One region of the Streptomyces sp. NPDC058086 genome, then DNA from elsewhere that is predicted to be linked to it. Evidence: predicted binding sites of a transcription regulator. Region 1 holds the regulator's gene; the other holds the start of a gene.
What was found. The regulator HspR, encoded in region 1, represses chaperone genes until heat shock. The targets are predictions, from matches to a motif close to TTGAGNNNNNNNNNCTCAA.
Positions count from the first base shown of each region.

Region 1 (10,418 bases):
GGCGATCACGCTGCCGCCGACTTCTCCTGGAGCACCCGAGAGGAGCCCGGAGATGAGCGACGCCGGCCGCGCGCGGCGCCGCCCACCGCGGCCGTGAGCGCGGGTACGTCCCGCCGATGCCGACGGCTGAGAGCGAGAGCGTCGCCCTGGAACCGGAGCGGCTGCGCCTGGCCCCCGCCCTCCCTCGCGGCCGCCACCTCGTGCACGGCGCCGGCGCTGACGATATGGCAGTCGATGGGGCGCCGACCCCTGATCCGACGAACGCGCGGGAGCCCCTCGCCCAGGGCTCCCGCGCGTTCGTCAGTGCAGCACGTCGGTACAGGTCGTCAGTGCGGAAGCACGACTACTTGAGGCCGATCGCCGTGCAGTCCGCCTTGGTCGAGGCCGCGCAGATCTGCTTGACGGTGTAGATGCCGTCCTGGATCACCGTCTCCTTGATGTTCGCCTTGGTCAGGGCGACCACGGGCATCAGCTGGGAGGGAATCTTCTTGTTCGTGGGGCTGTCGACCTTGTCGCGGGTGAGCGCGTCGAACTCGATGCCACGCCCCTGGACCTTCGCCACGGCCATCTCGGCGGCCGCGGAGGCCTCGTCGGGGTAGGACTTGTAGACGCTCATGTACTGCTCGCCCCGGACGATCCGCTGCACCGCGTCCAGCTCGGCGTCCTGGCCGGTGACCGGCGGCACCTTGCTGACGCCCATGGTCTTCAGGGCGTCGATGACGGCACCCGCGAGTCCGTCGTTGGCGGAGTAGACACCGGCGATGTTGTTGAGGCCGATGGCCGTGATGGCCTTCTCCATGTTGGCCTTGCCGACGGCCGGGTCCCAGTCCTTGGTGTCGTACGACTTGGAGATGACGACCTTGCCGTTGAGCTCACCCAGGGCGCCCGCCTTGAACTGCGCCGCGTTCGGGTCGGTGGGCGAGCCGTTCATCATGACGATCTTCTTCGAGGTGGCGTCGGTGCCGAGCGCCTCCAGGAGGGCCTTGCCCTGGACCTGGCCGACGAGCTCGTTGTCGAAGGAGATGTAGGCGTCGATCGGGCCCTGCGCCAGACGGTCGTAGGCGATGACGGGGATGCCCGCGTCCTTGGCCTTCTGCACATCGCTCGCGATGGCCTTGGAGTCCACCGCGTCGACGAGGATCACGTCGACCTTGTCGGCCACCATCTGCTGGAACTGCTGGCTCTGCTTGGTGGCGTCCTGAGCCGCGTTGGCGTAGTCGACCTTGCCCTTGTTGTTCGTGAGCTTGGCGACCTGCTGCTCGATGATCGGGTAGTCGAACTTCTCGTAACGGGTGTTGGCCTTCTCCGGGAGGAGCAGACCAACCGTGATGTCGTCACCCTTGGTCGGGCTCGCCTTGGTGCTGCTGCCGCCGATCCCGTCCACGACACCGCACGCGGCGAGGGAGACGGTCATCGCGGAGCAGGCCAGGGCTATGGCGGTACGACGAAGCCGGGTGTTACGAGTGTTCACATCAGGTGCCTTCCGGGCGAGGTAGCTGCTTTGCGACCCAGGTGGCTGAAAGCCAACGCGGCGATCACCTCAGCGTCAAGGAGTAACCACTTAACGAGATGGCAACAGCATTCTGTGTTCCCCAAGTGAACACGATGGGAAGGGGGTGCGCCGCCACTTCCACAGAACCCCTCTGATTGACTTGCGTCACTCGCTCCCCGGCGGCATACAACCCACCCCCACGCCCGGGAGTCTCCAAGGTGGCCGCGCACACCGCAGCACGGATCAGGGGAAGCATGGGACCAGTTGGACGGGGTGGACCGGCGCTCGCCACGACACTGACGATCGCCACCACCGGGGGCCTGCTCGCCATATCGTGAGCACCCGCCTCCGCCGTGAGCAGCTGCGCATCACCGGCGTACAAGCGGCAGTTCTACGCGAACACCACCTTCTCCGGCACACCGAAGAAAACGGACTGCGACGGCGCGGTCGGCGAGAACTGGGGCACGAAGGCCCCCGCCTCCGGCCTCCCGAAGGACAACTTCGGCGTCCGCTGGACCGTGACAAGGGACTTCGGCTCCGGCGGGCCCTTCACCCTTCCCGTCGCCGCCCAGAACGGCCTGCGCGTCGACTACGCCAACTGGACCGGCGCCGCCAACGTCTCCTTCGCCTACAATCCGCGCACCTCGGCCTCCGTCGACAAGGTCAAGCCCCTCACCCCGACGGGCCCCTCCGTGGCGTACGACAAAGCCACCGGCAAGGCCAAGCCGACCTGGGCGAAGAACCAGGAACTGGACCTCTCCGGATACCGCGTCCACCGCCGTCTCAAAGGCAGCACCACCAGGTCGAAACCGGCCACGACGACCACCACCTCGTACACGGACACGACCGTGCCCGCGACCGGCGACACCTACTACTACGAGGTCGCCTGACGTTCAAGGTCGCCCGACCTTCAAAGGGCGGCAAAGATCCGTACAACCAATCCCCTTCCTTGTCGGTCCTGATCGTCAACGGCTTTGCCCGCCGTTGACGATCGGGACCGAAGGAACGCATGAAACCAGCCAGACGCACGACGGTCGCGACCGCCACCGTCCTCGTGCTCACCACCGCAGGCGGCCTCCTCACCGCCACCTCCGCCGCCGCGGCCACCACCTGCACCTCGCCGGTCTACAAGCGGCAGTTCTTCGCGAACACCGCCTTCTCGGGGACGCCGAAGAAGACCGACTGCGACACCGCGGTCAGCGAGAACTGGGGCACGAAGGCCCCCGCCTCCGGCCTCCCGAAGGACAACTTCGGCGTCCGCTGGACCGCGACAAGGGACTTCGGCTCCGGCGGGCCCTTCACCCTTCCCGTCGCTGCCCAGGACGGCATCCGCGTCTACCTCGACAACACCCGCAAGGTCGACCTCTGGAAGAACGTCTCCTCGACGGTGAAAAAGACCGTCAACCTCACGATCCCTTCCGGCAAGCACACCCTGCGCGTCGACTACGCCAACTGGACCGGCGCCGCCAACGTCTCCTTCGCCTACACCCCCCGCACCACCGCCACCGTCGACAAGGTCAAGCCGCTCGCGCCGACCGGCGCGGGGTTCGACGAGTTCCCGGACGCGGAGAACCTCCCCCTCGTCAAGGTCACCTGGGCCGCGAACAAGGAGATGGACCTCGCCGGCTACCGCGTCTACCGGCGGGTGAAGGGCACCGGTACCTGGACGAAGGTGGCCACGACCACCAGCCGGGGCCACACGGACGCCCCGCCGGCCACGGGCCAGTCGTACTACTACGAGGTCCGCGCCTACGACAAGGCGGGCAACGAGTCGGCCGGCGGCGCCGACCAGGGGCCGGTCACCACGGACGACCACACCGCGCCCGCCGCTCCGGTCCTCACCGCCACCGCCACGGAGGCGTCCAACAACCTCTCCTGGACGGCCTCCGCGGACGCGGCCACCTACCGGATCCTCCGCAAGCGGGACACCTCGACCTCGTACACCGAGCTCGCCGAGACCACGGCCACCGCGTACACCGACACCACGGCGTCGTACGGCAAGGCGTACGACTACAAGGTCAGCGCCGTCGACGCGGCCGGGAACGCCGCGGCCTCCGCCGTCGTGCGCAGCAGGCGCACCATCTCTCCGCCCACGAACGTGGTGGCGACCACGCCCAGTTGGGGTGCGGTCTTCACCTGGACGGAGCCCGCGGGCGGCGACACCGCCGACTACGAGGTGTATCGCTCGGAGACCTCTCCGGTGAACATCGCGAGCGCCTACCCCGTCGACTGTCGCAGCCGTAAGACCCGCACCGACGTGGCCGGCAACACGATCCGCAGCTGCACCGACTACGACGGCGACCAGGGCCGCACCTACCACTACGTGATGATCCGGAAGAACACCGCGGGTCTGTGGTCCACCGGCTCCGCGGAGCTGACCGTCACCCGGCCCGGCGACGAGATCCCGCCGCCGAACGTGACCGGCCTGACGGCCGAGCCGCTGGAGTACGGCGTCAAGCTCGACTGGGACGACAGCACGGCGACGGACCTGGACCACTACGAGGTCTACGAGTACCGGTCGTGCTGCACGCCGGAGTTCCTGGGCGAGGTGCCGGCCGGCACCTCGGAGTTCGTCGTCGGTCCGGAGCCGGCTGACGGCGAGGAGAAGACCTACGTCGTCATCCCGGCCGACATCTACGGCAACTACGCCGAGTGGACGGGAGCGTACTGGGACCGTCCCGTCTCCACCGTCACCGTCACCGAACTCGACCTCAGGCCGACCACCGTCCCCGAGGACACCGCGCCCTGCTCCGTGCTCACCTATACGACCCTCGGCGACGCGGGCGGCATGTACATCGAGTGCGCCGACTCGGTGGCCACGGAGGCCGCCGGCATCAACGTGTACCGCTGGGACCGCGCGACGAGCACCTACGTCCGCGTGACGAACGTCCCCCTGGCGCCCACCGCCACCAACTACACGGACACCACCATGCCCGCCGGCACGACCGTCTACTACCTGCTCTCGGTCGTCGCACCCGACGGCTCGGAGACCTTCAGCAACGTGGACTCCAGTGTGTCCCTGCCGAGCGGAGCCTGACCTCCCGATGAAGACCACCCTGCGGGCGGCGGCCGTGGTGCTGGCCACCACGGCCGGTTTCCTCACCACCGTGGCCACCCCCACCGCCTCCGCCACGACGAACTGCGTCTCCCCCGTCTACAAGCGGCAGTTCTTCGCGAACACCGCCTTCTCCGGGACGCCGAAGAAGACCGACTGCGACACCACGGTCAGCGAGAACTGGGGCACGAAGGCCCCCGCCTCCCGCCTCCCGAAGGACAACTTCGGCGTCCGCTGGACCGTGACGAGGGACTTCGGATCGGGAGGCCCCTTCGCCCTTCCCGTCGCCGTCCAGGACGGTCTGCGCGTCTACCTCGACGGCACCCGCAAGGTCGACCTCTGGAAGAACGTCTCCTCGACGGTGAAAAAGACCGTCAACCTCACGATCCCTTCCGGCAAGCACACCCTGCGCGTCGACTACGCCAACTGGACCGGCGCCGCCAACGTCAGCTTCGGCTACAGCCCCCGCACCACCGCCACCGTCGACAAGGTCAAGCCCCTCGCGCCGACCGGGACTTCCGTCTCGTACGACACGGCGGGCGGCAACGCCAAGCTGGGCTGGGCGAAGAACAAGGAGATGGACCTCGCGGGGTATCACGTCTACCGCCGTCTCAAGGGCAGCGCCGCCTGGTCGAGACTGGGTGCGCCGACCACCACCTCGTACACGGACACGACCGTGCCCGCGACCGGCGACACCTACTACTACGAGGTCCGCGCCCACGACAAGGCCGGCAACGAGTCGACGGGCACCGCCGACCAGGCCGTGACCACCGTCGACCGGACGGCGCTCGCCGCGCCCGCCGGGCTGATCGCCACCTCCGTGTCCCGTGGGCTGCAGCTCGACTGGAACGGGGTCACGGGAGCGGTGTCCTACCGCGTCTACCGGGCGCCGAGCGAGAACGGCGTGTACAGCCCGGTGGACAGTACGGACAAGCTCTCGTACCTGGACACCTCGGCCGTCGAGAGCGTCACCTACTACTACCGGGTGACCGTTCTCGACGCGGCGGGCAACGAGTCCGCGCGTTCCGTGGCCGCCGCCGGGGAGCGCGAGGACCTCACCCCGCCGCCCGCCGTCACCGGGCTGACGGTCACTCCGACCGAGTACGGCTTCGAGCTGGAGTGGGACAAGAACCCGGCCGCCGACCTCGGGAGGTACACCGTCTACCGGGGTGAACTCTGGGGCGACGAGGGCGACGAGCAGGTGTGCGCCGGAACGCTGACGGAGTACCTGCCGGCCGACACCACCTCGTACTCGTACACCACCCGACCGGACGGCGACCGCGTCTGCTTCTTCGTCGACGCCATCGACACGTCCTGGAACTCCTCCTTCAAGTGGACCCGGACGGCCGAGGCCGTGGCGGCGACCGAGCTCGACACCACGCCGAGCGTGCCGACGCCCGAGGGCTCGCCGCTGCGTCTGGAGGCGACTGGGGCGGAGGGCGACGAGGGCAACCGCCTGACCTGGTCCGGGCTCGGAGCGGGCGACGAGGAGTCCGCCGAGCCCGCGCAGGGCTTTCGCCTCTATCGGTGGAACCCCGCCACCGCCGCGTACGAGAAGATCCACGAGACCTCGGCCGGAGCGTTCGAGTACTTCGACACCGGCGCGAAGCGCGGCACCACGTCCTACTACTGGGTGACCGGTGTGAAGGCCGACGGCACCGAGACCCTGCCCGCCGGCGACTGGACGGTCACGGCGCCCGCCAAGTGACGCGCAGGGGCCCGGAGGCTCAGCCTCCGGGCCCCTGCGACAGATGGGCGTCGGACGTCAGTCCGAGGACTGCTGCCTCTTCGGGCGCCAGACCACCAGCGCGCTCGTCTGCTGGACCTCCTGGTACGGGACCAGGTCACGGCGGTACGAGGCGTGCACCGCGGCCTCGCGCTGCTGCATCGCGGCAGCGGCGCCGTCCAGGGCCGATTCCAGTTCCGCGACTCGGGACTGGAGGGCGGCGACCTGGTTCTCCAGCTCGATGATGCGCTTGATGCCGGCCAGGTTGATGCCCTCGTCCTGGGACAGCGCCTGCACCGTGCGGAGCAGCTCGATGTCGCGGGCCGAGTAGCGCCGGCCGCGCCCGGCGGTGCGGTCCGGGGAGACCAGGCCGAGGCGGTCGTACTGGCGCAGGGTCTGCGGGTGCAGGCCGGAGAGCTGGGCCGCCACCGAGATGACGTAGACCGGGGTCTCCTCGGTCAGTTCATAGGGGTTCCGACGACGGCCGTCCATCTGCTCATGCTCCCTTCGCGGCCTGGAAGAGCTCCGCCCGTGGGTCCTCGCCCGCGGTTGCCTCGCGATACGCCTCCAGGGCGTCGCGAGCCTTGCCCGACACGTCCGTGGGGACCGCGACCTCGACGGTGACGAGGAGGTCGCCGCGCGTACCGTCCTTGCGGACGGCACCCTTGCCGCGGGCCCGCATCGTACGGCCGTTGGGCGTGCCCGGGGGCAGTTTCAGGGTGACCGGGGGGCCGCCCAGCGTCGGTACACGCACCTCGCCGCCGAGCGCCGCCTCCGTGAAGGTGACGGGCACGGTGACGGTGAGGTTGTCGCCCTTGCGGCCGAAGACCGGGTGGGCGTCCACGTGGACCGTGACGTACAGGTCGCCCGCCGGGCCGCCCCGTTCGCCGGGTGCGCCCTTGCCGCGCAGGCGGATGCGCTGGTTGTCGCTCACTCCCGCCGGGATGCGGACCTGCATCGTGCGCGAGGACTTGGCGCGGCCGCTGCCGTGGCAGATCTCGCAGGGGTTCTCCGCGATCAGACCGCGGCCCTTGCAGTCCGGGCAGGGGTCCGTGAGCGAGAAGCCGCCGCCGGAGCCGCGGGCGACCTGGCCGGTGCCGACGCACGTCGGGCACACGCGCGGTGTGCCGTTCGCGTCGCCGGTGCCCGAACAGGCCTTGCAGGGCGCCTGGGACGTCATCCGCAGCGGGACCGTCGCGCCGTCCACCGCCTCGGTGAAGCTGAGCGTCACCTCGGTGTCGATGTCCTGGCCGCGCCGGGGCTGGGTCCGCGTACCGGTGCCCGCGCCGCCACGGTTGAACAGGCCCCCGAAGACGTCTCCGATGCCGCCGCCGAAGCCGCCGGCACCGCCCGCTCCGCCCTGGGCACCGCCTCCGAAGAGGTCGCCCAGGTCGAAGTTGAAGTTGCCGCCGCCCGCGCCGGGACCCGGACGGAAGCCACCGTTGCCGAAGAGGGCGCGTGCCTCGTCGTACTCCTTGCGCTTCTTGGGGTCTCCGAGCACGTCGTTCGCCTCGGAGATCTCCTTGAAGCGCTCCTCGGCCTTGGCGTTGCCCTTGTTGGCGTCCGGGTGGAACTCGCGGGCGAGCTTCCGGTACGCCTTCTTGATCTCTGCCTCGGTGGCGTCCTTGGGGACGCCGAGGACCTTGTAGAAGTCCTTCTCGATGAAGTCCTTGGTGCTCATCCTCGACGCCCCTCCTCTCTCATGCGTTCAACGTCAGCCCTCGTCCGGGCCACCGCTCTCCTTGTCGTCGGCCGCCTCGGCCTCGTCGGCCTTCACGGTCTGCGCCCCCGGCTGAGGTTCGGCGACCGCCACCCGCGCGGGGCGGATGGTGCGCTCGCCGATGCGATACCCCGGCTGCAGAATCGCCACGCACGTCGTCTCCGTGACGTCCGGCGCGTACGAGTGCATCAGGGCCTCGTGGATCATCGGGTCGAAGGGCTCGCCCTCCTTGCCGAACTGCTGGAGGCCCATCTTCGCCGCGACGGTCTCCAGCGACTCGGCCACCGACTTGAAGCCGCCGACCAGTTCGCCGTGGTCCCGCGCGCGGGCGATGTTGTCGAGCACGGGCAGGAGTTCGGTCAGGAGGTTCGCGATGGCGATCTCCTTGACCGCGATCCGGTCGCGCTCGACCCGGCGGCGGTAGTTCTGGTACTCGGCCTGGAGCCGCTGGAGGTCCATCGTGCGCTCGCCGAGCGCCGTACGGACCTGGTCCAGCTGTGCGGTCAGACCGGCCGTCTGTGCTGCTGATGCGTCCCCGGCCGGGGCCGCCGCCTCCTCCGTGGAGGGGGTGGCGGCCTTCGGCTCGGCGTCGTCAGGGGTGGCGCCGGAGGGGACGTCAGACTTCTCTTCGAAGCCCGGGGTCTCCTCCGTCACGCGGCACCGTCCTTGCGCTCCTCGTCGACGATCTCGGCGTCGACGACGTCGTCATCGGCCTTGGCCTGCTCGGCGCCGGGGGCACCCTCGGCGCCACCGGCGGCCTGCGCGGCCTGGGCGTCGGCGTACATGGCCTGGCCGAGCTTCTGCGAGACCGCGGCGACCTTCTCCGTGGCGGTGCGGATCTCGGCGGTGTCCTCGCCCTTGAGCTTCTCCTTCAGCTCGGCGATGGAGGCCTCGACCTCGGTCTTGACGTCACCCGGGACCTTGTCCTCGTTGTCCTTGAGGAACTTCTCGGTCTGGTAGACGAGCTGCTCGCCCTGGTTGCGGGTCTCGGCGGCCTCGCGGCGCTTGTGGTCCTCGTCCGCGTACTGCTCGGCCTCCTGGCGCATCCGGTCGACCTCGTCCTTCGGCAGCGAGGAGCCGCCGGTGACGGTCATCTTCTGCTCCTTGCCCGTGCCCAGGTCCTTCGCGGTCACGTGCATGATGCCGTTGGCGTCGATGTCGAAGGCGACCTCGATCTGCGGGACACCACGCGGGGCCGGCGGCAGACCGGTCAGCTCGAACATCCCGAGCTTCTTGTTGTACGCCGCGATCTCGCGCTCGCCCTGGTAGACCTGGATCTGGACGGACGGCTGGTTGTCCTCGGCGGTGGTGAAGATCTCGGACCGCTTGGTCGGGATCGTCGTGTTCCGCTCGATGAGCTTCGTCATGATGCCGCCCTTGGTCTCGATACCGAGGGACAGCGGGGTGACGTCGAGGAGCAGGACGTCCTTGACCTCACCCTTGAGGACACCGGCCTGCAGGGCGGCGCCGATGGCGACGACCTCGTCCGGGTTGACGCCCTTGTTGGCGTCCTGGCCGCCGGTCAGCTCCTTGACGAGCTCGGCGACGGCGGGCATGCGGGTGGAGCCACCGACGAGAACGACGTGGTCGATCTCGGAGAGGTTGATGCCCGCGTCCTTGATGACGTTGTGGAACGGCGTCTTGCAGCGCTCCAGAAGGTCGGCGGTGAGCTGCTGGAACTGGGCGCGCGTGAGCTTCTCGTCCAGGTGCAGCGGGCCCTCGGCGGAGGCCGTGATGTAGGGCAGGTTGATCGAGGTCTCGGTGGACGAGGACAGCTCGATCTTCGCCTTCTCGGCGGCTTCGCGCAGACGCTGGAGCGCCATCTTGTCCTTGGCGAGGTCCACGCCGTGGCCGGAGCGGAACTGCTGCACCAGGTAGTCGACGACACGCTGGTCCCAGTCGTCACCACCGAGGTGGTTGTCGCCGTTGGTGGCCTTCACCTCGACGACGCCGTCACCGATCTCCAGGAGGGACACGTCGAAGGTGCCGCCACCGAGGTCGAAGACGAGGATCGTCTGGTCGTCCTTGTCCAGGCCGTACGCGAGGGCGGCGGCCGTGGGCTCGTTCACGATGCGCAGGACGTTCAGGCCCGCGATCTCGCCGGCCTCCTTCGTCGCCTGGCGCTCGGAGTCGTTGAAGTACGCCGGGACGGTGATGACCGCGTCTGTGACCTTCTCGCCCAGATAGGCCTCGGCGTCACGCTTCAGCTTCTGCAGGATGAAGGCGCTCATCTGCTGCGGGTTGAAGTTCTTCCCGTCGAGCTCGATCTTCCAGTCCGTGCCCATGTGACGCTTCACGGAGCGGATGGTCCGGTCCACGTTCGTGACCGCCTGGCGCTTGGCGACCTCGCCGACGAGCACCTCACCGTTCTTGGCGAAGGCGACGACGGACGGCGTGGTCCTGGCGCCCTCGGCGTTGGTGATGA
Region 1 is NZ_JBHVST010000135.1:8,353-18,770, forward strand. Features, by position in the region: gene ACFVWD_RS51035 (sugar ABC transporter substrate-binding protein) at 344-1,471, opposite strand; gene ACFVWD_RS51040 (hypothetical protein) at 1,846-2,382, shown strand; gene ACFVWD_RS51045 (PA14 domain-containing protein) at 2,502-4,529, shown strand; gene ACFVWD_RS51050 (fibronectin type III domain-containing protein) at 4,537-6,255, shown strand; gene ACFVWD_RS51055 (heat shock protein transcriptional repressor HspR) at 6,313-6,765, opposite strand; gene dnaJ (molecular chaperone DnaJ) at 6,770-7,954, opposite strand; gene grpE (nucleotide exchange factor GrpE) at 7,988-8,647, opposite strand; gene dnaK (molecular chaperone DnaK) at 8,644-10,418, opposite strand, start outside.

Region 2 (10,418 bases), on a different contig from region 1:
CCTTGATGGCCTGCACCATCGCGTAGCCGATGAGGTGGGTGAAGGAGATCTTCCCGCCCCGGGCGCGCTTCAGGTGGTTGTTGATGACGATGCGGTTGTCGAAGAGCAGCTTCACCGGGACCGCGCGCACGGACGTGGCCGTGGGCAGCTCCAGGGAGGCGTTCATGTTCTTCGCGACGGCACCGGCGGGACCACGCAGCGTCACGTACTCGGGACCCGCGGGGGCCTCGGTCGCGGGCTCGGCCTTCGGCTTCGCGGCGGCCGGAGCGGCCTTCACGGGAGCCGGGGCGGCGGCAGCGGGCTTCGGCGCCGCCGGAGCGGCCGCGGGAGCGGCGGCCTGGGCGGGCGCAGGAGCCGCAGGAGCGGCCTGGGCCGGGGCCGCGGGCGCCGAGGGCGCGGCAGGGGCTGCCGGAGCGGCAGGCGCGGCCTGAGGCGTTGCTGACGGGGTGGTGGTCCCTGCGGCCCCCGCGGCCGCAGTACCCGCCGAAGCCGAGGCGGCAGGGGCCCCCGGCTTGTAGTCGGCGAAGAAGTCCCACCAGGCTCGGTCTACCGAATTCGGGTCCTGGAGGTACTGCTGATAGATCTCGTCGACGAGCCACTCGTTCGCACCGAACGCGGCCGCGGGGTTCTTCCCGGCGGCTTGGTCATCGGTCGAGATGCTCGAGTTACTGGGGGACTGTGGCGACACGGCGGCAACCGCCCTCTTCCGCTTCACAAGGTGATGGACAGCGGGAATTAAGGCTACGCCCCCATGGCCGAGAAGGTCAGGCCGGGCCGGTCCAACGTCGTGTAAGTCACATCGGAAAGCGTGTTTCGGGGAGGGAAATGGCGGGAAACAAGCGGGGTTTCGGTCCGGAATGGGTACGTCGACTCAGGGTCGCGGTACGACTCACACGGCCCTGTGCCTGATCACACGTGTCCACGAGCACGGGACGACGGTGGATCTTGTGGCTCCGGTTCGAACTTTACGTCAACTTGGCAGAGAAGGAAGCCCTGGAAGGGTGACCTGGATCCGGCAGCCCCGCTGGGATTCGGCCACGCCGATCCGGCCGCCGTGCAGATCGACCGCCCAGCGGGCGATGGCGAGCCCGAGGCCCGTACCGCCGTCGCTGCCCGGGCCGTGCGGCGAGGGCACCCCGCCGCGGTTGAAGCGCTCGAAGACCCGGTGCCACTCCGACTGCGGAATCCCGGGGCCCTCGTCCAGGACCTCCAGGGCCAGTGACTCGGGGTAGTCGCCCCGCCGTGCCTTGACCGTCACCCGGCCGTGCGGCGGGCTGTGCTTGACCGCGTTGTCGATGAGGTTCGACACGACCTGGTGGATCCGCTCCGGGTCCGCGTGCGCGGTCAGCTCCGGCGGGGACACGTCGAGGTGCAGATGGACGTCGGTGCGGGTGTGGCTGCCGGAGCCCGAGGCGATGCCCGCGCGCGCGGAGGCGACCATGTTGGCCTCCTTGAGCACGCCGGACAGGTACGGCCACACCTCGAAACGGCGCCTGCGCAGGGGTACGACGCCGTTGTCCAGCCTGGAGAGGTCCAGCAGCGTCTCGACCAGCCGGCCCAGCCGCTCCGTCTGCTTCAGGGCCGTACGCATCGTTTCGGGGTCGGCGGCGGAGACGCCGTCCACGACGTTCTCCAGGACCGCGCGCAGGCCCGCGATGGGGGTGCGCAGCTCGTGCGAGACATTCGCCACGAGTTCCTTGCGCTGGCGGTCCTGGGCCTCCAGCTCGTCGGCCATGAGGTTGATCGTCTGGGCCAGGTCGCCCAGTTCGTCCCGCCGGTCGTCACGCACCCGGCGGGTGTAGTCGCCGTGCGAGATGGAGCGGGCGACCGTGTTCATCTCGTCCAGCGGCGCGGTGAGCGAATGGGCCACGAACTGCGTTATCAGCAGTGTGGCGATCATCGAGAAGACCGTGATGAAGCGGAGCTCCGTCTTGGTGTGCACCGCGATCATCGACAGACCCGTGGTGATGAGCACGGAGATGACGACCAGCGCGCCCAGCTTGGTCTTGATCGAGAAGGGGCGTACGGAGCCCCAGGACCCCTCGCCGCGGCCCGGCTCGCCGGGACCGCTCGCGACGTCCGTGGTTCTGCCCGATTCACCGAGCCCGCTCATGACATCAGCCCCCTACATGAGGTTCCTGGTCCCTGCGGAGACCCGGCTCAGGGAGTCGGGGTCTCCAGCGCGTAGCCCACGCCGTGGACGGTACGGATCCGCTCGGCACCGATCTTCCGGCGCAGTGCCTTGATGTGGCTGTCCACGGTCCGTGTGCCCGAGGCGTCCGCCCAGTCCCAGACCTCGGCCAGCAACTGCTCGCGGGAGAGTACCGCGCGCGGAGTGTTGGCGAGGCACACCAGGAGGTCGAATTCGGTGGGCGTGAGGTGCACGTCCTCCGAGCGCACCCGTACCCGGCGCTGTGCGTGGTCGATCTCCAGCTCGCCGAGGCGCAGGATCCCGCTGCGCGGTGTCGAGGCGGCCACCACGGCCCGCTCGACCCGGCGCAGCAGGACGTGCACGCGCGCGGCCAGCTCGCGCATCGAGAACGGCTTGGTCATGTAGTCGTCGGCGCCGACGCCGAGCCCGACCAGCATGTCGGTCTCGTCGTCGCGCGCGGTGAGCATCAGCACCGGCACCGGGCGCTGGGCCTGCACGCGCCGGCAGACCTCCAGGCCGTCGAAGCCGGGCAGCATGATGTCGAGGATCAGCAGGTCGGGCTGCCAGGCCTGTGCTGTGTCGACGGCGGCCGGTCCGTCGCCCGCGGTTTGCACGAGGAATCCCTCGGCTCGCAGGCGGGCCGCGATGGCGTCGACGATCGTCGGGTCGTCCTCGACCACCAGCACCCGGCGCTGAGCGCCTGGCGTGGCCGCCGTGCCGTTGTGCGAGGTGTGTGTCTGCTCCATCGCCCGCCCCTGAGGTGTGCTTTCCGGAATCCGTGGGGTGATCCCATGACTGCGCTTGACGCTTGAATGATCTGCGCCAGGGAAGCAGGGTACGGGCAGTCACCTTCGCTCGGCTATCCAGGCCCGACCGCGAGATGGACGACGTCCGGAACGCCCCGGGCAACGGGGATCTCTTCGGTACGCACCTGGCGGAATCCGGCATTCCGCAGCGTTCCTTCAAATTCCGGAGAGGGCTGCGCCGACCACACGGCGAGTACCCCGCCCGGCTTCAACACCCTTGCGCAGCTTGCCAGTCCGGCCGGTCCGTACAGCCCGGTGTTGTCCTCGGTGACGGTCCAGTCGGGCCCGTTGTCGATGTCGAGGCACAGTGCGTCGTACGTGTCGGAAGTCTCATTGACGTGAGCGAGCAGGTCGGATCTCACGATCTCGGTCCGGGGGTCGGCGAGCGCCGCCGCGGAGAGTTCGGCCAGCGGTCCGTCGCGGTGCCAGTCGATGACGGCCCCTTCGCGCTCGACGACGGTGATGTGGCCCCAGCGCGGGTCGGCGGCGGCGTGTGCCAGAGAGAACCCGACACCGAGCCCCCCGATCAGCACCTTCGGCTCCGCCCGTCCGTCCAGGGCGTCCAGCGCGGCGTCGACGAGCAGCCGCTCCGAGCGGCCGTCGGAGGTGTCCATCAGGAAGCACCCGTTGGCGATGATCTGGAGCAGTGCGCCGTGGCGCCGCAACACGACCTCGCCGTAGGGGCCTTCCCGGCGATCGATGACTACAGGGATGTCGTACGAGGCAGTCATGGCGCCCATCCTGGCACTTTCACCAGGATGGGCAGCCGAATTAACCCTCATGGGGTCAGAGGTTCAGGCCGTGCCCGTAAGGGAACACGGGGCCTTCGGTGTCGTCGGGGACGTCCGGCCGTGACGCCTCCACCACCGCCATGGAGCGCGGCAGTTCGACCGGCAGTCGCCCCTGGGCCCGCGCCCGTCCGAAGGCGACGTCCAGGAGCGCCGTGTCGCTCGCGCCGTAGTCGGCGACCAGCGCGGCCGCCCTCGCGGCGATCTCGGGCAGGACGGCGGGCCGTTCGAGGTTGACGCACACCAGCGTGGGCACCGCGTCCAGCAGCCGCAGGATCTCTTTGAGTTCGTCCTCCGGGAAGGCCGAATCGGGGACGACATTGCCGTACGTGGCGGCCACTTGCTCGGAGATCCCCCGCACGTACAGGTTCGGGCGGCCGTCGAGGGGCAGCAGTCCGTGGTTGGTCAGGACGGTCAGCGAGCGGCGCTGGGGGCCTCGCCGAGCGCGGTGAACTCGCTCGCCCCGACGGTCTCCTCCGCCCGGTCGGGGTCCACGTGAGGTCTGGGGCTGCTGCCGCTGCGGCCGGGCGGGGGGTGGATGGTGGGCGGGCTGAGGGAGTTGGCGGAGTCGTTCGTCGTATCCGGTCCGGCCGGTGCAGCGGTCCGTCCCCGGCTCAAGCACCTGACGCCCGGGGACGAAGAGGTGCTGCGGCTGGTCGGCGCGCACCTGGGCACGCTGGCCTCCCGTGATCTCAAGGCACGCTGCCAGGGCGGCCTTGAGCACTCCACGGACACGTGGGCGGCCCGCAAGCGCGAGCTGACGCCGCTCTCGTCGTCCCGCTGGGCGGGCAGCATCACCAAGGCGTCGCACGACCAGTGGGCGCTGGCCCGCCGCAGCCGGCTTGCGCGCGTCCGGAACCTGGAAGCGGGCATCAGGACCATCACGCACCGACTGTCCCTGCCCATCGGAGAGAAGGGGTCAGTCCCGAGCCTTAAGGCACTGGGGGAGGACGGCACCGCCCCCGTATGACCAGAGCGAGCACGGGGACATCCCGGTTGAAGCCGAAACTGACCTCATTCCCGCTCGGTGCCGATCGGCTGCCCGCAGCGCTCCGCGCGACCGGCGTGGCTCGGTGGAGAGGGCGCCCGGGATGCCCAGACGGGTGCTCGCGGCCGGCTCGGGAGTGGGAACGTGCATGAAGGGTCGTCGGTGGTGAAGGTGCCGTCCGCGTTCATGGAGAGCACGGAGTGGAACAGCTTGCCCCGCCTTCTCCTCCAGCGTCATACGCGAGAGCACCCCTCGACGCGCTCGTCGAGGGGGTGGTGCGGAGCGCGGTGACGGGCTTCTTCAAAGGGGGGCTACTGGACGGAGCGGACGTACTGGACGGCTGGTGCATCCAGTACGGCGGCGATCGCGCGGAAGAGGAGCAGTGCACCGTAGTTGCCCCCGTCTGCGTACTGCGGCGCAGCGAGGGGCACGACGTCGAGCGGTTCTTCGCCGTCGAGGCGCACTCGGCCGCCGAGTTCTTCGCCGCGCTGGTGGGACTCGCCGACTACAACAGCCGGCGCCCTGGACGCACCAAGATGTTCAACGTCCTGCTCGCCGAGGCGGGCGATCCCGGCCACCCCGCCCACGCGTTCTTCGTGAAGCGCTGCGCCGATCTCGTCGAGGTCAGCGCGGGTGCGCTGCGCGAGGCGGTCGCGAGCGGCGAACTGAAGCCCGACACAGACTGCGAGGCGCTCGCCGAGGAGTTCGCCGCCGTCATGGACGGCATCCAGTTGCAGTGGGCCCTCGACCCCGCGGGCGTCGACATGGCCGCCCGGATGCGGGCCTACCTCGACCGGTCGCTGCGCTCGATCACCGTCTCGGGCGCGGGGCTGCCGTCGGACGCGCATACGGGCTGACTCGCACGCGTGTGCGGACACGGCGACCGCGGGCGCCGTACGCGCTTATCAGGTTGCTATGAATCGCCTCCCACGTGGCGTCGGTCATAGACAGCGGCGCCGCGAGCCCCCAAGGGTGGGGCGGGACGGAAGGAGCCCCTCACCTTGGACCGGAGCACGACCGCGACGGCGACGGCAGTGGCGACGACCACGGCCCCGACGGCCTCCTCGGCCGATGCCGCGCTCAAGGACCCACAGACGGGCTCGCTTCTCCTGGACGGGGTGCCGCGACAACGCGGCGCCACGGCCGTGTTGCCCGCCCCCCGCCCGGCGACGACGCCCCCTGTACTCGCCCCACCCGCCCCATCGGCTCCACCCGTCTCCCGCGCCCTCGCCCGGCTCCGGTCGCTCCGTCCCTGGCGGCTGCTGCCCACCCCCACAGGAACGCCCTTCACCTTCGGGTACGCGGCCGTACTCACCGTCACCGCGATGGTCACCGACTACGCGGACCCCTCCCTCGTGCACGCCTTGCAGCAGGGGTCCAGCACCGACGTCGCGCACCTCATACACGAACCGGTGCTGGTGCTGCTGGCCAGCGCGCTGTGGATGGCGGGCGGGATCACCTCGCCGTACGCCATCGGGTTCGTGCTGGTGCTGACCGCGCTGGAGCGGCGGATAGGCGGCCTGCGGGCCGCCGGAGTCTTCCTGCTCGGGCATGTCGTGGCCACCCTGGCCACCGAGGTGCCCGTCGGCCTTTCCGTGCTGGCGGGAGACCTTCCCGACAGCTCCCTGCACCGCCTCGACTACGGCATCAGTTTCGGCGTCGCAACGAGCGTCGGCGCGCTCGCCGGGCTGCTGAGGCCCTGGCTGCGCTGGCCGCTGCTGGTGGTCTTCGGCTCGATGGTCGTCGGGGACCTGCTCGAATTCGCCGACCCGATGACGGACTGGGGGCATCTGATGTCCCTGGCGATCGGGGTGTCCACCTGGCCGCTGGTCCGGGGCTGGCGCCGCGCCCGTACGCCGGCGGCCTACAGCCCCGGCGCCCCCGCCGCCGTACACACCGCTCAGACGCCCGGCACCGTCGCCGCCTAGCATCCGTGGCGGTTGCGGCGGGTCCGGTCCGGTCGGGTCAGGTCGCGCGGGCCGCCGTCAGCCGTCGGGCCAGCTCCGGGACACCGAGGCGGCGCTCCTGTTCCGCACTCGCCCCGTGGAGCTTGTTGGTGAGCTGGTACGGGTCGGCGCGCAGGTCGTAGTACTCGCGGAAGAGGACCTCGCCGCCGTTCACCCCGTCGGGCAGCCGGCCCTGCCGGTCCAGGCGGAGGCCGTAGTACTCCGTGTACTGCTCGGTCTTGCCGATGTACGTCGCCCAACTGTGGATCGGCTGCTTGTCCTGGCGGTTCCACCACCACTCGGCGAGCACATGGTCGCGGTCCCGGGTGCCGAACAGCCCCGTCCGGTAGCCGGCGTCATGGAGCTGCCGCTGCACGGTGGTGTGCTGGTCGAGGCGGTACGGGTGCCGGGTGTCGAGGACGCCGTGGTGGTGGGCGTACCGGCCCGACATGATCGAGGCGCGGGACGGGGCGCACAGGGGTGTGTTGGAGTGCGCCCGCTCGAAGGTCACACCGTGTCCGCCGAGCCAGTCGATGGTCTCGGGTGTTGCCCACTCCGTCTCCTTGGGCTGGTCGTCGGTGACGACGACGAGGATGAGGATGTTGGGCCGTCCGGAACGATTGCCGCCGGGAGCGGCGGTCGCGGTGGCGGCGGGGGCCCGCCCGACGGCCGGCGCCGCGGGCGCCCGTCTTTCGGCCGCCTCCTCGGACCCGTCCCCGTCCGTCGCCGCCCGCACCGCCGCCGCCCCGAGCGCCGCCACGGCCGCCGCCCCGGCGCCCACGACCGCCCGGCGCCGAGTCGGCCCCCGTCCCTGTTCCTGCCCCTCGCCCACGTCGTGCCCCGTTTCCCCGTGCGTGGTTCCACAGCCTGTGAATGAGCCTGCAGTGTGAAGGAGCCGGCTGTGAATGCGATTGCGGTGGTGTGGCGGTGCTCTTGCACTCTCGCGACCGCGTCGACCGCGTCGACCGGGCGCGGTCGCACGGGAAGGGACGGCGGGCCGACGGCGTTGACCGCACCACAGGCGTTCGCCGCGGGTTTGCGGCGGAGTGGCGCCGGCCAAGAGGGAAGCGTGGCGGATACCCAGCTGACCTGCACGGATGTCTCCGTGGAGAGCGATCGCTCACAGCGAACGGACTCCGGGGAACAATCCGGGGCTCACGTGCATTGAGTCGGCATAGCTCAACTTGACTGCCTAGGGAGAGATAATGGCTTCGACGTCCACACCGCTCACCCTGCCCGTGTTGCCGCTCGACGACGAGGTCGTGCTTCCCGGGATGGTGGTTCCGCTGGACCTCAACGACGCCGATGTACGCGCCGCGGTGGAGGCCGCCCAGGCCGCCGCGCGGTCGGAGCCCGGCAAGCCGAAGGTGCTGCTGGTGCCACGCATCGACGGGGCGTACCCGAGCACGGGCGTGCTCGGCACCGTCGAGCAGGTCGGCCGACTGGCCGACGGCGACCCGGGCGCGCTGATCCGCGGCCGTGGGCGCGTGAAGATCGGCGCCGGGACGACCGGTCCTGGTGCCGCCCTGTGGGTCGAGGGCACCCGGGTCGACGAGACCGTGCCGGACCCGCTGCCCGGCCACGTCGCCGAACTGGTCAAGGAGTACAAGGCCCTCGCCACCAGCTGGCTGCGCAAGCGCGGCGCCTGGCAGGTCGTGGACCGCGTACAGGCCATCGACGACGTGTCCGCCCTTGCCGACAATTCCGGTTACTCCCCGTTCCTGAGCACCGAGCAGAAGGTCACGCTGCTGGAGACCGCCGACCCGGTCGCCCGGCTGAAGCTCGCCACCGAGCAGCTGCGTGAGCACCTCGCCGAGCAGGATGTCGCCGAGTCCATCGCGAAGGACGTCCAGGAGGGCGTCGACAAGCAGCAGCGCGAGTTCCTGCTGCGGCGCCAGCTCGAAGCCGTCCGCAAGGAACTGCGCGAGCTGAACGGCGACGCCAAGGAGGGCGAGGAGTCCGACGACTACCGGACCCGCGTCGAGGCCGCCGACCTCCCCGAGAACGTCCGTGAGGCCGCGCTCAAGGAAGTCGACAAGCTGGAGCGGTCCAGCGACCAGTCGCCCGAGGGCGGCTGGATCCGGACCTGGCTCGACACCGTCCTGGAACTGCCGTGGAACGAGCGCACCGAGGACGAGTACGACATCCAGGGCGCCAAGGGCATCCTGGACGCCGAGCACGCCGGTCTGGAAGACGTGAAGGAGCGCATCACCGAGTACCTGGCCGTGCGCAAGCGGCGTTCTGAGCGTGGTCTCGGCGTCGTCGGCGGGCGGCGCGGCGGCGCAGTGCTCGCACTCGTCGGTCCGCCCGGTGTCGGCAAGACCTCGCTCGGCGAATCCGTCGCGCACGCGATGGGCCGCAAGTTCGTCAGGGTCGCGCTCGGCGGCGTACGGGACGAGGCCGAGATCCGTGGCCACCGGCGTACGTACGTCGGCGCGCTGCCCGGCCGTATCGTCCGCGCCATCAAGGAGGCCGGGTCCATGAACCCGGTGGTCCTGCTGGACGAGATCGACAAGGTCGGCTCCGACTTCCGCGGCGACCCCGCCGCGGCGTTGCTGGAAGTCCTCGACCCCGCCCAGAACCACACCTTCCGGGACCACTACCTGGAGGTCGAGCTCGACCTCAGCGACGTGGTGTTCCTGGCGACGGCCAACGTGCTCGAAGCCATCCCGGAGGCGCTGCTCGACCGTATGGAACTGGTCCGGCTCGACGGGTACACCGAGGACGAGAAGGTCGTCATCGCCCGTGACCACCTGCTGCCGCGTCAGCTGGAGCGGGCCGGTCTGGAGAAGGAGGAGGTCGCGCTCGACGAGAGCGCGCTGCGCAAGCTCGCCGGGGAGTACACCCGGGAAGCGGGCGTACGCAACCTGGAGCGGGCCGTCGCACGCCTGCTCCGCAAGGTCGCGGCGCAGCACGAACTCGGAGAGCGGAAGCTGCCCTTCACGGTGACCGACGCCGATCTGCGCGGACTCATCGGACGGCCGCACCATGTGCCCGAGTCCGCCCAGGACCCGGCCGAGCGCCGTACCGCGGTGCCCGGTGTCGCCACCGGTCTGGCCGTGACGGGCGCCGGCGGTGACGTCCTCTTCGTGGAGGCGTCGCTGGCCGACCCGGAGACGGGCGCGGCCGGTCTGACCCTGACCGGTCAGCTGGGTGACGTGATGAAGGAGTCGGCGCAGATCGCGCTCTCCTTCCTCCGCTCGCACGGCGCCGAGCTGGAACTGCCGGTCGGCGACCTGAAGGACCGGGGCGTGCACATCCACTTCCCGGCGGGCGCGGTCCCCAAGGACGGTCCGAGCGCGGGCGTCACCATGACGACGGCGCTGGCCTCGCTCCTGTCCGGCCGACTGGTCCGCACGGACGTGGCGATGACGGGTGAGGTCTCACTGACCGGCCGTGTTCTGCCCATCGGCGGGGTGAAGCAGAAGCTGCTCGCCGCGCACCGGGCGGGTGTCACCACGGTCATCATCCCGAAGCGCAACGAGGCCGACTTGGACGACGTCCCGGCCGAGGTGCTGGAGAAGCTGGACGTCCACGCCGTCACGGACGTCCGCCAGGTCCTGGAACTGGCGCTGTCGCCGGCCACGAACGGCGTGACGCCGGAGGTTCCGGTAGCGGCGTGACGGACGCTGCCGGAAGGGAAGGCCCGGGTCCCGTGAGGGAGGCCCGGGCCTTCGCCGTGCCGTCAGCCGTCTCTGTCGACTGTCAGCCGACATCGGTCGCCTGAAATCCCATGCG
Region 2 is NZ_JBHVST010000062.1:37,664-48,081, reverse strand. Features, by position in the region: gene ACFVWD_RS36405 (multifunctional oxoglutarate decarboxylase/oxoglutarate dehydrogenase thiamine pyrophosphate-binding subunit/dihydrolipoyllysine-residue succinyltransferase subunit) at 1-688, opposite strand, end outside; gene ACFVWD_RS36400 (ATP-binding protein) at 971-2,113, opposite strand; gene ACFVWD_RS36395 (response regulator transcription factor) at 2,161-2,898, opposite strand; gene ACFVWD_RS36390 (spermidine synthase) at 3,012-3,689, opposite strand; gene ACFVWD_RS36385 (glycoside hydrolase family 3 C-terminal domain-containing protein) at 3,745-4,086, opposite strand; partial or broken gene ACFVWD_RS36380 (IS200/IS605 family accessory protein TnpB-related protein) at 4,288-4,668, shown strand; gene ACFVWD_RS36375 (TetR family transcriptional regulator C-terminal domain-containing protein) at 4,935-5,591, shown strand; gene ACFVWD_RS36370 (rhomboid-like protein) at 5,736-6,662, shown strand; gene ACFVWD_RS36365 (sulfatase-like hydrolase/transferase) at 6,700-7,512, opposite strand; gene lon (endopeptidase La) at 7,886-10,303, shown strand; gene ACFVWD_RS36355 (hypothetical protein) at 10,386-10,418, opposite strand, start outside.
Region 2: a site for HspR is predicted at 7,845-7,863, ahead of lon (endopeptidase La). Genes of this name have one in related genera too.